DNA from 2 places in the Photobacterium angustum genome. Region 2 is predicted to be linked to the other one. Evidence: predicted binding sites of a transcription regulator. Region 2 holds the regulator's gene; the other holds the start of a gene.
What was found. Region 2 encodes MetJ, which represses methionine synthesis genes. Its sites were predicted from a motif close to TTAGACNTNTANANGTCTAA; they were not measured.
Positions count from the first base shown of each region.

Region 1 (7,796 bases), 100 kb from region 2:
TAGCGGATGACTTGTGGCTAGGGGTGAAAGGCCAATCAAACTCGGAGATAGCTGGTTCTCCCCGAAAGCTATTTAGGTAGCGCCTCGGACGAATACTACTGGGGGTAGAGCACTGTTAAGGCTAGGGGGTCATCCCGACTTACCAACCCTTTGCAAACTCCGAATACCAGTAAGTACTATCCGGGAGACACACGGCGGGTGCTAACGTCCGTCGTGAAGAGGGAAACAACCCAGACCGCCAGCTAAGGTCCCAAAGTTATAGCTAAGTGGGAAACGATGTGGGAAGGCTCAGACAGCCAGGATGTTGGCTTAGAAGCAGCCATCATTTAAAGAAAGCGTAATAGCTCACTGGTCGAGTCGGCCTGCGCGGAAGATTTAACGGGGCTAAGCTATACACCGAAGCTGCGGCAATGCAGTTTACTGCATTGGGTAGGGGAGCGTTCTGTAAGCCGTTGAAGGTGAATCGTAAGGTTTGCTGGAGGTATCAGAAGTGCGAATGCTGACATGAGTAACGATAAAGGGAGTGAAAAACTCCCTCGCCGGAAGATCAAGGGTTCCTGTCCAACGTTAATCGGGGCAGGGTAAGTCGACCCCTAAGGCGAGGCCGAAAGGCGTAGTCGATGGGAAACGGGTTAATATTCCCGTACTTCTTATAATTGCGATGGAGGGACGGAGAAGGCTAGGTGAGCCTGGCGACGGTTGTCCAGGTCCAAGTATGTAGGCTGATGGTTTAGGCAAATCCGGACCATCTTAAGGCTGAGATACGATGTCGAGTTACTACGGTAACGAAGTCATTGATGCCATGCTTCCGGGAAAAGCTTCTAAGCTTCAGATTATAAGAAATCGTACCCCAAACCGACACAGGTGATCAGGTAGAGAATACCAAGGCGCTTGAGAGAACTCGGGTGAAGGAACTAGGCAAAATGGTACCGTAACTTCGGGAGAAGGTACGCTCCTAGCGGTGATGAGACTTGCTCTCTAAGCTGCCGGGAGTCGCAGATACCAGGTGGCTGCAACTGTTTATTAAAAACACAGCACTGTGCAAAATCGAAAGATGACGTATACGGTGTGACGCCTGCCCGGTGCCGGAAGGTTAATTGATGGGGTTAGACTTCGGTCGAAGCTCTTGATCGAAGCCCCGGTAAACGGCGGCCGTAACTATAACGGTCCTAAGGTAGCGAAATTCCTTGTCGGGTAAGTTCCGACCTGCACGAATGGCGTAATGATGGCCACGCTGTCTCCACCCGAGACTCAGTGAAATTGAAATCGCAGTGAAGATGCTGCGTCCCCGCGGCTAGACGGAAAGACCCCGTGAACCTTTACTATAGCTTGGCACTGAACATTGACCCTACATGTGTAGGATAGGTGGGAGACGTTGAAGCAACCGCGCCAGTGGTTGTGGAGTCAATCTTGAAATACCACCCTTGTATGCTTGATGTTCTAACGTTGGCCCCTTATCGGGGTTACGGACAGTGCCTGGTGGGTAGTTTGACTGGGGCGGTCTCCTCCCAAAGAGTAACGGAGGAGCACGAAGGTGGGCTAATCACGGTCGGACATCGTGAGGTTAGTGCAATGGCATAAGCCCGCTTGACTGCGAGAATGACAATTCGAGCAGGTGCGAAAGCAGGTCATAGTGATCCGGTGGTTCTGAATGGAAGGGCCATCGCTCAACGGATAAAAGGTACTCCGGGGATAACAGGCTGATACCGCCCAAGAGTTCATATCGACGGCGGTGTTTGGCACCTCGATGTCGGCTCATCACATCCTGGGGCTGAAGTCGGTCCCAAGGGTATGGCTGTTCGCCATTTAAAGTGGTACGCGAGCTGGGTTTAGAACGTCGTGAGACAGTTCGGTCCCTATCTGCCGTGGGCGTTGGATGATTGAGAGGGGCTGCTCCTAGTACGAGAGGACCGGAGTGGACGAACCGCTGGTGTTCGGGTTGTGTCGCCAGACGCATTGCCCGGTAGCTAAGTTCGGAATCGATAACCGCTGAAAGCATCTAAGCGGGAAGCGAGCCTCAAGATGAGTCATCCCTAGACCTTTAAGGTCTCTAAAGGGTTGTTGAAGACTACAACGTTGATAGGTCGGGTGTGTAAGTGCTGTGAGGCATTGAGCTAACCGATACTAATTGCCCGTGAGGCTTAACCATACAACACCCAAGGGGTTTTATCTCGTAAAGAGAAAAGCGGACTCCAAGTACACTTGAACGTGTAGAGAACACTAGTTAACTTTCCCAGATTGCTATTTATTGTCGATGACAATAAATAAAACCGAATTTGCTTGGCGACCATAGCGTTATGGACCCACCTGATCCCATGCCGAACTCAGTAGTGAAACGTAATAGCGCCGATGGTAGTGTGGGGTCTCCCCATGTGAGAGTAGGACATCGCCAGGCTTTAAATTTCAGAATGTTGCAGAAGCAGCTTTCATACAAGCTTTGTGTGCTGGTATGGCTCAGTTGGTAGAGCGCACCCTTGGTAAGGGTGAGGTCCCCAGTTCAAATCTGGGTACTAGCACCATTAATTTGTTTAGCGACCATAGCGCAGCGGTCCCACCTGATCCCATGTCGAACTCAGAAGTGAAACGTTGTAGCGCCGATGGTAGTGTGGGGTCTCCCCATGTGAGAGTAGGACATCGCTAAATCTTATTTTAAAACCCAGCCTTAGGCTGGGTTTTCTCGTTTATCAGCCCTCATATTTCCCACATCTCTTTATCTCTATATTTATCTATTATGTTATTATTTTTGGACTAAACTTGCGTCTGCCTTCCTTTTTCTATAACGTTGATGGAAGTTTAGACGGCTAAACATCTTGTGTCGAAAGGAGTCAACAAAGATGCCAATAAAAATACCTGATCGCCTACCTGCTACTGATATTCTGCGCAGTGAAAATATCTTTGTGATGACAGAGAAGCGTGCTGCGAGTCAGGGGATTCGTCCGTTGAAGGTATTGTTATTAAACTTAATGCCAAAAAAAATTGAGACAGAGACACAGTTCTTACGCTTATTATCAAATAGTCCAATTCAAGTAGATGTAGAGCTATTACGAATCGATAATCGCCCAACAAAAAATACTCCTCAAGAGCACTTAGATACTTTTTATCGTCAGTTTGAAATGGTGAAGCAACGTAATTTTGATGGATTAATTGTAACGGGAGCGCCGTTAGGTTTAGTTCAATTTGAAGATGTGCTTTATTGGGAAGAAATTCAAATCATCATGAATTGGGCGAAGGAGCATGTAACATCAACTATGTTTGTTTGTTGGGCTGCTCAAGCTGGGCTAAAACTTCTCTATGACTTGCCGAAGCGTACACGTAAAGAGAAATTATCAGGTGTTTATCAACATCGAATTCATGATTGTCATCACCCGGTACTACGAGGGTTTGATGATACTTTCTTTGCCCCCCATTCTCGCTATGCTGACTTCTCTCATGATTATTTAACCAAGCATACTGATCTTGATATATTAGCGACTTCAGAGCAGGCTGGAGTATATTTAGCAGCAACAAAAGATAAACGTAATGTATTCGTAACGGGGCATCCTGAATATGATGTAGATACATTGCATAATGAGTTTGTACGAGATAGCGAACAAGGGATGGAGCCAGCAGTACCTGTGAACTATTATCCTGAGAATGATCCTTCGAATGCACCTATTGCGAGTTGGCGTAGTCATGGTCATTTACTATTTAGTAATTGGCTAAACTATTGTGTATATCAGCAAACGCCTTACGATTTAGAGCACTTCTCCGAAGCGAGTTTTACGAAAGACGAATAATAAAAAAGCCTGCATTGAAGTGCAGGCTTTTTTGTTAGTGGAATAATTACTTATTTATTTTTTAATTCCCAAAGCTTGGCTTTTTCAATTAATGGGGTAATGGTTGAACCTTGGATAAGGATAGAGAATACAACCACTGAATATGTCATTACGAGGATGATTTCTCGCACATCGATACCCTTCTCTGGAATTACCATGACTCCAGCAGGAATAGCCATCGCCATTGCTAATGCTAAACCACCGCGTAAGCCGCCCCAAGTGAGGATCTTGACTGACATTGGGTTGTATTGACGGTAGCGGTTAAAGCCCACATATGGCAGTTTTACACTGATGTAACGGCTTAGAAGAACTAAAGGTACGGCAATAATCATTAGGATCCAGTCTTCTTGGTGGAAGCTAAAATCAAGCATGGTCATACCGATTAATAGGAATAAGACACCATTTAAGAACTCATCAACCAACTCCCAGAAGTGATCAAGGTGTTCTTCACTTTCTTTTGAAAAGCCAATATAACGGGTCCAGTTACCAATCATGATTCCTGATACCACCATAGCAAGTGGGCCAGAGACATGAAGAACTTCTGCTAAAGCATAACCTGCGGTTGGAATACCGATAGTAAGCAGTAATTCCATAGAGTGATCATTGGTTGAGCTAATGAGGTAATGGAAAATTAGACCCAGAACAAAACCGTAAGCAATGCCACCAATAGCTTCTTGTAAGAATAACTGGGTTACGCCCATCACGGTTGGTGCAGTATCACCAAAAGCAATGGTAAACATGGTTACGAAGATAACTAGGCCAAAACCATCATTAAATAAAGACTCGCCTTCTATTTGAGTCGAAATACGTCGAGGCGCATTCATTTTCTTAACGATAGCTAATACGGCAATAGGATCGGTCGGTGAAATTAATGCACCAAAGAGTAAACAGTAAATCAGATCAAGTTGAATCCCGATTACTTGACAGATACCCCATAGACTAAAGCCAATAAAAAAGGTGGAAAATAAAGTGGCGCCCAGTGCTAATACGGTAATTTCCCATTTTTGATCTTCAAGATGGGGTAACTTGATACCTAAGCCGCCAGCAAATAATAAGAACCCTAAAATGCCTTTTAAGAGAAAATCTTCAAAGTTAATTTTGCTGATTTGAGTCGCGGCAACATCTTCAAGATGGAACCAACCGTTTTGTCCCGCAATGATGATCAATAGTGACAGGATTAATGATCCGGCAGTGATGGCAATGGTTGTTTGCATTTTACCTATTTTACTGTTTACAAAAGCAATAAACATTGCTGCTGCAGCCAGAAAGCAGAGCGTGCTATAGACCGACATGCGTAACCTCTAGATTGGTGGGTTGTTAGAAAATTTGTGACGAAATAGTAAAACCATCAGTAATTAATGGCTACTGATAATTTGTTTTATTTTGAAAAGCTTTTGTTGTGTAAATTATATTTAGCCTTCTTTATCCCTAATTGAAGTGTGGTAGGATGTTACAAAGCTGTAATGGATTATAAGGATGTAGTGACGTGTTAAACAGCAAGGAATTACTGCATAAGCGGTTGGAAGAGCAAATCCTGATCATTGATGGTGGCATGGGCACCATGATCCAAGGTTATAAATTGGAAGAAGATGATTATCGAGATCAACGATTTGCTGATTGGCATTCTGATCTAAAAGGGAATAATGATCTTTTAGTATTAACCCAACCCCAGCTGATTAAAGATATTCACCTCGCGTATTTAGAAGCCGGGGCGGATATTCTAGAAACCAACACTTTTAATGCTACAACGATTGCTATGGCGGATTACGACATGGAATCGTTGAGCGCGGAAATTAACTATGAAGCAGCGCGTCTCGCTCGTCTTGCTGCCGATGAATGGACCGCTAAAACACCAGAAAAACCACGCTTTGTTGCCGGTGTTTTAGGACCGACAAACCGTACTTGCTCTATCTCTCCTGATGTTAACGATCCTGGCTATCGTAATGTTACCTTTGATGAACTAGTTGAAGCCTATTCTGAATCGACACATGCCTTAATTCGAGGTGGCGCCGATATTATCTTGCTTGAAACTATCTTTGATACCTTGAATGCTAAAGCTTGCGCTTTTGCTGTTTCTGGGGTTTTTGAAGAGTTGGGCTTTGAACTACCAGTCATGATTTCAGGCACCATAACAGATGCCTCGGGACGTACTCTTTCTGGACAAACAACGGAAGCGTTTTATAACTCATTACGTCATGTTAAACCTATTTCCTTTGGTTTGAACTGTGCGCTTGGGCCTGATGAATTACGTCAGTATGTTGAAGAGTTATCGCGTATTTCTGAATGTGCAGTTTCAGCTCACCCAAATGCGGGTTTACCTAATGCCTTTGGCGAATATGATCTTGAAGCTGAAGAAATGGCGGAACATATCCATGAATGGGCGAAAAGTGGTTTTCTCAATATGGTGGGGGGCTGCTGTGGGACTACACCTGAGCATATCCGCCACATGTATGAAGCGACTAAAAACCTGAAACCTCGCCAACTACCTGATATTCCTATAGCTTGTCGTTTATCTGGATTAGAGCCGTTAACGATTGATGCTGATACCTTATTTATTAACGTTGGCGAACGTACCAATGTGACGGGTTCTGCTCGATTTAAGCGCCTGATCAAAGAAGAGCTTTATGATGAAGCATTAGAGGTTGCTCGCCAGCAAGTAGAGGCTGGGGCTCAAATCATCGATATTAATATGGATGAGGGGATGCTTGATGCCAAGGCTGCAATGATACGTTTTTTAAACCTTTGTGCTACCGAGCCTGAAATATCTAAAGTGCCTATAATGGTCGATTCTTCTAAATGGGAAGTGTTAGAAGCTGGGCTTAAATGTGTTCAAGGTAAGCCGGTAGTTAACTCTATCTCGTTGAAGGAAGGTAAAGAAAACTTTATTACTCAAGCGAAGTTACTTCGTCGTTATGGTGCTGCGATTATCGTGATGGCATTTGATGAAGTTGGTCAGGCTGATACTCGCGAACGTAAAATTGAAATTTGTACTAATGCTTATCGTGTGTTGGTTGATGAAGTCGGCTTTCCGCCAGAAGATATTATCTTTGACCCTAATATTTTTGCTGTTGCGACCGGTATTGAAGAGCACAACAATTACGCCGTTGATTTTATTGAAGCGGTAGGGGATATCAAACGAACACTGCCGTACGCCATGGTATCTGGTGGGGTGTCGAATGTGTCTTTCTCTTTCCGTGGTAACAACGCTGTTCGTGAAGCGATCCACGCTGTTTTCCTGTATTACTGTTTTAAAAACGGTATGGATATGGGGATTGTTAACGCAGGTCAGCTTGCAATTTATGATGATCTGCCGGATGAATTACGCGATGCGGTTGAAGACGTTGTGCTTAATCGCCGTGATGATAGTACAGAGCGCTTATTAGACATTGCCGCTAAATACAGAGATAGCGGTAATGTTGAAGAAGATCGCAGCGCTGCAGAATGGCGCGGATGGCCAGTTGAAAAGCGGTTAGAGCATGCGCTAGTTAAAGGTATAACCGAATTTATTGTTGAAGATACTGAAGAATCTCGTCAGAAAGCCAGTAAACCACTCGAAGTGATCGAAGGCCCATTAATGGCTGGGATGAACGTCGTTGGTGATCTATTTGGTGAAGGTAAGATGTTCTTACCGCAAGTCGTAAAATCGGCTCGAGTAATGAAACAAGCGGTTGCCTATTTAGAACCGTATATTGATGCTGAAAAACAAGCTGGACAAACCAACGGTAAAATTCTTCTAGCAACCGTAAAAGGCGATGTTCACGACATTGGTAAGAATATAGTTGGTGTTGTACTGCAATGTAATAACTACGAGATCATCGATCTTGGGGTGATGGTGTCATGCGATAAAATTCTAAAAGTCGCCAAAGAAGAAAACGTCGATATTATTGGCTTGTCGGGTTTGATCACGCCATCGCTTGATGAAATGGTCCATGTTGCTAAAGAAATGGAGCGACAAGGATTCGATATTCCTTTGCTTATTGG
Region 1 is NZ_MSCJ01000001.1:2,603,184-2,610,979, reverse strand. Features, by position in the region: rRNA gene BTO08_RS11735 (23S ribosomal RNA) at 1-2,149, shown strand, start outside; rRNA gene rrf (5S ribosomal RNA) at 2,280-2,395, shown strand; tRNA gene BTO08_RS11725 (tRNA-Thr) at 2,444-2,519, shown strand; rRNA gene rrf (5S ribosomal RNA) at 2,528-2,643, shown strand; gene metA (homoserine O-acetyltransferase MetA) at 2,835-3,776, shown strand; gene BTO08_RS11710 (cation:proton antiporter) at 3,827-5,107, opposite strand; gene metH (methionine synthase) at 5,302-7,796, shown strand, end outside.
Region 1: metA (homoserine O-acetyltransferase MetA) is a predicted target of MetJ. The motif match lies at 2,794-2,813, and genes of this name have one in related genera.

Region 2 (7,796 bases):
CTGTTGCTCAATGATCCAGCCTTTATTCGCTAACGTTTTTAAGGTCGTAGAGCTTACTTCTTCGCTCAATAGCGCATCATGACTGATAGCTCCGTTTTGCAGTAGACGCAGTATTTGGGCTTGTTTGGGTGCGCGAGTTAGGCCATTTAGCGGTTGTGATTTTCCCGCTTCTGTTAATGCCCAAAATTTCAGGGTGGTTTGTGAGGCTTCACGTCCTTTTCGCAATAATGCCGGCATTGCATTAGCCAGCGTATCACCAAGTGGGTACTGATAATACTGACTAGCCCATTTGAGCAAATCAAATAATGGCGGCATCCACAGTGGGGCTTTATCAATGACTTTTTGAATAGCTTTTAGTTGTTCGATTGGAAACTCAGAGCTATTTGTCAGTGCGGTAACGATACCTATTAAACGTTGACGCCCGAAAGGAACCTGCACACGCCCGCCGACAATAGGTAGGTCGTTGGGTTTGATTAAATAATCAAAGGTTTTATCTAGGGGAATAGGGAGAGCGACTCGAGCGATATTCGGGATCATAATTTACTGCTGTCATTGAGCTTGTGTTGAATAATACCAGACCAAGTGAAACTCGATAAGTGCTGTTAAGTCTGATAGGTGAAGAACGCGGTGTGGTACAAAGAAATTACGCGTGAAAAATCGGCATCTGTATTGATCTCCGCCGGATGATTGATTACTATACGCCGCCTGATTTGTCACATAATGTGACAAGCTATTTTTTAACGACGTGTGGTGCCCGGCTTTGGATCGGGAGAGCGACACGGCCTTTATTTTGAGGTTATCCCATGAAACAAGGTATTCATCCTGAGTACAAAGCAGTAAACGCACGTTGTTCTTGTGGCAACACTTTCGTATTTAACTCTACTATGGGTAAAGACATCAACCTTGATGTATGCGACAAGTGCCACCCATTCTACACTGGTAAGCAACGTCAAGTTAGTTCTGGCGGCCGTGTTGACAAATTCAACAAGCGTTTCGGTGCGCTTACTAGCAAGTAATTACTTGCCAGATGAATTTAGAAAAAAGGGATGCGAAAGCATCCCTTTTTTTATGCTTCAATAAAATATGTAAAGAATAACTGTTGGTTAAATGTATAAAACTTGTTGGCTATAAGCTGGGAAATTAATACTTAATGGCATATGATTTAATAACAAATACGAATTACACATAGATGTAATTTGCCATTATAAATGTCAGCGTTGAGGCTCAAATATCACTATGACCGAAGATTTTCGTCAACAAGCTCTAGATTACCATTCCCTTCCTACTCCTGGAAAAATAGCCGTTGCACTGACAAAGCCTGCTAATACGGTTGAAGACCTTGCTTTAGCGTATAGCCCTGGTGTTGCTGAGCCCGTTAGGGAAATCGCTCAAGATCCTGATAACGTTTATAAATATACCGCGAAAGGTAATATGGTCGCGGTGATCACCAATGGTACCGCTATTTTGGGTCTTGGTAATTTAGGTCCGTTAGCCTCTAAGCCTGTTATGGAAGGTAAATCATTACTTTTTAAGCGTTTTGCTGGTATTGACTCAATTGATATTGAAGTAAAACATCGCACTATAGATGAGTTTGTTGATACTGTTGCAAATATTGCCGATACCTTTGGTGGCATTAATTTAGAAGATATTAAAGCGCCAGATTGCTTTGAGATCGAACAGCGCTTAATTGAACGTTGTAATGTTCCCGTGTTTCACGATGATCAGCATGGTACGGCGATTGTCACAGCTGCAGGTATGATCAATGCCTTAGAGCTACAAGGTAAAGAAATTAGTGAAGCGGTGATTGTTTGTTTGGGAGCGGGAGCTGCTGCTGTTGCGTGTATGGAGCTATTGATAAAATGTGGCGCGCAACGTGAAAAAATTTATATGCTCGATCGTAAAGGCGTTATTCATACTCGCCGTGATGATATAAATGAATATAAGCAGCTATTTGCTAACAATACAGATAAGCGCACATTAGAAGATGTGATTGCGGGAGCCGATATTTTCGTTGGTGTATCAGGCCCTGATTTATTACCACCTGAAGCGCTAGCGCTAATGGCTGAAAACCCTATTGTATTTGCTTGTTCTAACCCTGATCCTGAAATAAAACCAGAATTAGCTCATCAAGTTCGAGATGATTTAATTATGGGAACGGGGCGATCTGATTACCCTAACCAAGTGAATAATGTTCTGTGTTTTCCGTTTATTTTCCGCGGAGCATTGGATGTGCGTGCAAGTCAAATTAATGATGAAATGAAATTAGCTGCCGTTCATGCAATTAGAGAGTTAGCGAAAGAGCCAGTACCACAAAGTGTGCTTGAGGCTTCGGGTGCATCACACCTTGAATTTGGCCGAGAGTATATTATTCCAAAACCGATGGATCCGCGTTTATTACCACGTGTCGCAAAAGCTGTCGCACAAGCGGCCATTGATTCAGGCGTAGCGCGTATTGAGATGCCTATGGGTTATATGGAAGTGTAATCGCGCTATTGCATTGATGATAAACAAATAAAAACCAGCCATTAGGCTGGTTTTTTAGTATACATAGTACTGCAATAATTATTCATTAATGTCTTCGTAGCTAATGCCCATCGCATCCATTAATGCTTTTGCTTCTGCAGGTAAATCGTCTGGACGATCTTTACGAATGTCATCATCAGTGGGAAGCGGTTGACCTGTGTAGGCATGAAGAAAGGCTTCACAAAGTAATTCGCTATTTGTTGCGTGGCGAAGGTTATTCACCTGACGACGAGTACGTTCATCTGTCAGAATCTTAAGCACCTTCAATGGAATCGAAACAGTAATTTTTTTTACTTGTTCGTTTTTCTTACCGTGTTCCGCGTAAGGGCTAATATATTCGCCATTCCACTTTGCCATGTTCTACCTTCTCAGCGATATTTGGGTTAATAATGGTGGTAACAGGAATCGACACTTTCTGTTAGCAACGGGGGATTGTAGGGCGGCGATATTACGTGAACATCGCGGTTTTGTCCCGTATTGAACAGAAAAATTACAGTAAGGTTGTTACCATTATTTTGTTATGGCTGAATTTTAGCGGGATTTACTGCCATAAGCAAAGACATATAGACGTCCAGATGTGTTGACGTCTTGTTTTGTAGTGGTTAAAGTTGTTATAAATTTATTATCTTGGGTTTAAATCCTGCCCCGACAAGGAATGTTTGTATGAGTGATAAGCGACTGGCGACAATTGCAGTAAGAACCGGTATTGATGTTGACTCTCAATATAACGCTGTTGTTCCTCCTATTTATTTAACGTCGACCTATAGCTTTCCAGCTTTTGGCGAAGTACCGCAATATGATTATTCTCGTTCAGGTAATCCAACTAGAAATACGTTAGCTGATGCGCTTAGTGAGATGGAAGGCGGTGCAGGTGGTGTTGTTACCAGTTGTGGTACGGCTGCGATGAATTTATTAGTAACGGCATTATTAGGCCCTGATGATTTGATTGTTGCGCCGCATGATTGTTATGGCGGTACTCACCGATTATTTAATACTCGCGCCAATAAAGGTGACTTTAAGGTTGAGTTTGTTGATCAATCTGATCAAGAAGCACTGGCTGCCGCTTTAGCAAAAAAACCAAAATTAATCTGGGTTGAAACGCCATCTAACCCATTAGTGCGTGTGATTGATATTGCGGCGCTGTGTCAGCAAGCAAAAGCCGTGGGTTGTCTTGTTGCTGTAGATAACACTTTCTTATCGCCGTTACTACAACAGCCAATTGAATTAGGCGCAGACTTTGTTGTTCACTCAACAACTAAGTACCTCAATGGTCACTCGGATGTGGTTGGTGGGGTACTGATTTCAAAAGATGCCGAAATGGCAGAAACCATTGCTTGGTGGGCGAACTGCATTGGTGCAACTGGCGCACCATTTGATGCTTACCTAACTCTGCGAGGTCTACGTACATTATCACCGCGTATGAGAATGCATGAAGAGAATGGTGTCGCGGTATTAGGTTACCTTCAGCAACAGGCGATGGTGGGCACTATTTATCATCCAAGCCTTCCATCACATCCTGGTCATGAGATTGCCAAGCGCCAGCAAAAAGGTTTTGGCTCTATGATGAGTTTTGAGTTTGCGGGTGATCAAACCCAACTTGAAGTGTTTGTGAAAGAGTTAAAGCTGTTTTCACTGGCTGAGTCGTTAGGTGGCACTGAAAGCTTAATTGCGCATCCATCAAGTATGACTCACCGTGCAATGTCTGATGAAGCACAGGCAGAAGCGGGGATCACCACCTCATTATTACGTCTTTCGGTTGGTCTTGAAGACCCTCGTGATTTAATAGAAGATCTTGATCAAGCCTTTAAACTCGCGGCGGAGGCTCACTAATGACAAAAGCATTACGCCAATTACATAAATTTGGCGGTAGTAGCTTAGCTGATCCTGAGTGCTATCGCCGAGTAGCGGATATTCTGGCGGAGTATTCAAACAATGAAGATTTAATTGTTGTGTCAGCCGCGGGAAAGACAACAAACCAACTTATATTATGGTTAGCGCAACTAGAAAAAGATGGTCGTCAAGCCCATGAGACCTTGTTATCTGTCCGCAGCTATCAGCAACAATTAATTGAGTCTTTGCTTTATTCACCGACAGCAGAACGTTTGATTGAATTGCTACATGATGATTTATCAACGATTGCTCGCTATGGTGAAAGCCCTATTAGCCCTGCACTTCGAGGCACCATTCAAGGGTATGGTGAAGTATGGTCTGCGCGATTATTAGCGGCATTACTGTGCCAGCGTGACTTACCCGCCACAGATTTGGATTCTCGGTTATTTTTACGCGCCGAACACGCCGCACAGCCAGAAGTCGATAGCCGATCGTCGAAGCCATTATTACAACAGCAGTTTGCACAACATAGCCATCACCGTTTAGTGATCACAGGCTTCATGGCTCAAAATGAGCAAGGGGAAACTGTCTTACTTGGTCGAAATGGTTCAGATTATTCTGCGACAATCATTGGTGCATTAGCAGATGTTTCTCGAGTTACGATTTGGAGTGATGTGGCTGGAGTCTATAGTGCTGATCCACGTAAAGTTAGCGATGCCTGCCTATTACCGTTATTACGATTAGATGAAGCCAATGAGCTTGCTCGTCTTGCAGCCCCTGTTTTGCATAGCCGTACATTACAACCTGTGGCACAAAGTGCGATAGATTTAACATTGCGTTGTAGTCATCAACCTGAATCAGGCTCTACGCGAGTAGAGCGTGTTCTGGCATCGGGTCGAGGGGCAAAAATTGTCTCTTCGCTTGATGATGTGTGTTTGATTGAAGTTGATGTACCACGAGGTATGGATGTTCAACATGTACGTGAAGACGTTGAGCGTTTATTGTCGCGCCATCAATTAGCACCTTTAGCGCAAAGCCTAGAGCAGAGTAAAGGCCGTATTATGCTGGCTTATACTCGAGAGGTGGTGAATGACGTATTAAATTTACTGCAAGATAGCGGAACACCTGCCGAATTACGGTTGCGAGAAGGCTTCTCAATGGTTGCTGCTGTGGGCGCTGGGGTGATCAATAACCCTATCCACTGTCATGGTTTTTATCAGCAGCTAAAAGGCTTACCGGTTGAGTTTATGACAGAAGCGGATTCGGGATTAAGTTTGGTTGCTGTATTGCGCCATGTCGAAACTGAAAGCTTGGTCAGTAATATTCACCAAGCGCTCTTTCAAGCTCAAAAACGAGTAGGGCTAGTACTTTGTGGTAAAGGCAATATTGGTACTCGTTGGCTTGAATTATTCGACCGAGAGAAATCAGCGTTAGAAAAACGTCATGGTTTAAGTTTTACTTTAATAGGGGTACTCGATAGTCGTCGTTGTTGGATGAATTTTACAGGTATCGATCCTTCGCTAGCACTGACACAATTCGAACAAGAAGCCATAGAGTATCAAGAGAGTGCGCTTTTCTCTCATCTTGCGAATGCTGATTATGACGATGTGATTGTGCTTGATGTCACAGCAAGTAGTGAGCTGTCAAAGCGTTATGCTGAAATAGCAGAACACGGTTTGCACTTAATTTCAGCCAATAAAGTGGCGGGCTCTGCGAGCAGTAAAGATTATCATGAGGTGATTGATGCGTTTGCGAAAAGTAGCCGTCATTGGTTGTATAACGCGACGGTTGGTGCTGGGCTTCCGGTGAATCATACTGTTCGTGATTTACGAGAGAGTGGCGATCAGATCATTGCTGTTTCTGGTATTTTCTCAGGCACTTTGTCTTGGTTGTTCCAACAGTATGATGGCAGCGTGTCATTTTCTGAGTTAGTAGAACAAGCGTGGCAACAAGGACTCACTGAGCCTGATCCTCGCCATGATTTAGATGGCAGTGATGTGATGCGTAAGCTCGTGATATTAGCCCGTGAATCAGGCCTAGAAATTGAGCCTGAACAGGTTAAAGTTGAAAGCTTAGTCCCAAGCGAACTTGCAGCATTATCTGTTGAGCAGTTTTTTGAACAAACTCAAGTGCTAGATGAGATTTTAGCCGAGCGATTAGAAAGTGCGCGTGAGGAAGACAAAGTTCTGCGTTATGTAGCTCGATTAGATCGCCATGGCAACGCTTATGTTGGTGTTGAAGCATTACCACAAGAGCACGCGCTAGCTAATTTGCTTCCGTGCGATAATATCTTTGCCATTGAAAGCCATTGGTACCGTGATAATCCGTTAGTGATTCGAGGACCTGGAGCGGGGCGTGATGTAACTGCTGGTGCATTATTATCAGATATAAATCGTCTGGCCTGTTTACTGTAACGGTTTGATAAAATTTTAAAGCCCGCTTATTAGCGGGCTTTTTATTTTTTAATGCAGCGTTGCGATGTTTTTTTCGAAAAAAAACCGCAGTAAACTGCGGTTTAATTATTTGATTAGAAAGATAATAACCTATAGCGCAACAGGGCTACCGTTACTGTCCATATCTTTTAGCTCAATAATCACTTCTTCAGCCCAGTCAATCCAAGCTTGGCGGTTATGTAAACCACGACGAAGTGTTAAACGATCTAAGCGTTGCTGGCGGTCCATTGATTTGTAATCGCTGAAATGAAGTTTTTCTAGCTCTTTGTAATGGCCGATCAGTGTTTGAGATTCATCGATCAATGCAGCAAGTTGCTTTTGCATTGGCTCTGAATTGTGAACACCACAAACTAACAGCTTTGCTGAGAACTCATCGCGAGTTGTGGGATTACGTGCTGGCTCTTCAAACCAATTAAATAGTGCTTGGCGACCGGCATCTGTGATGGCATAGACTTTACGATCAGGTTTACCCTCTTGAGGCTCAAGTCGACATGTTACTTGATCGTTAGTAGCCATCTTATTCAGTTCACGATACACCTGCTGGTGGCTCGCTTTCCAAAAATAGCCAATACTATGAGAAAACTCTTTAGTTATATCATAACCCGTTGCTTCTCTGTTGCTCAGCACGGTTAAAATTACGTGTGGTAGTGACATCTCTTCTATCCGTTAAATACGTCAAATAAAAATAACAACTGAACTAGATTACATACGCTTCGTAATGGCGCTTTTTATTTATAATCTTAATATCTTATAGTTCGGTTGAGACCGCATACAATATCATTAATTTGCTTAATATCGATACTTCAAGATGAAATATCTGATATACGGGCTTGCAAATTTATTATCTTGTGACCTTACTTCGATAGCGAAAAATCACTCGTACCATTAAGGCTTGGATAATCTTATACATCATCGCTCATATCGAAGTTACAACTATCATAGCCCTGTTAAGAAACTTTATGCTGTATCAATATTGAGACAAAAAAGATT
Region 2 is NZ_MSCJ01000001.1:2,703,923-2,711,718, reverse strand. Features, by position in the region: gene priA (primosomal protein N') at 1-537, opposite strand, end outside; gene rpmE (50S ribosomal protein L31) at 804-1,016, shown strand; gene BTO08_RS12285 (malic enzyme-like NAD(P)-binding protein) at 1,237-2,484, shown strand; gene metJ (met regulon transcriptional regulator MetJ) at 2,563-2,880, opposite strand; gene BTO08_RS12275 (O-succinylhomoserine (thiol)-lyase) at 3,187-4,353, shown strand; gene BTO08_RS12270 (bifunctional aspartate kinase/homoserine dehydrogenase II) at 4,353-6,767, shown strand; gene BTO08_RS12265 (PadR family transcriptional regulator) at 6,897-7,460, opposite strand.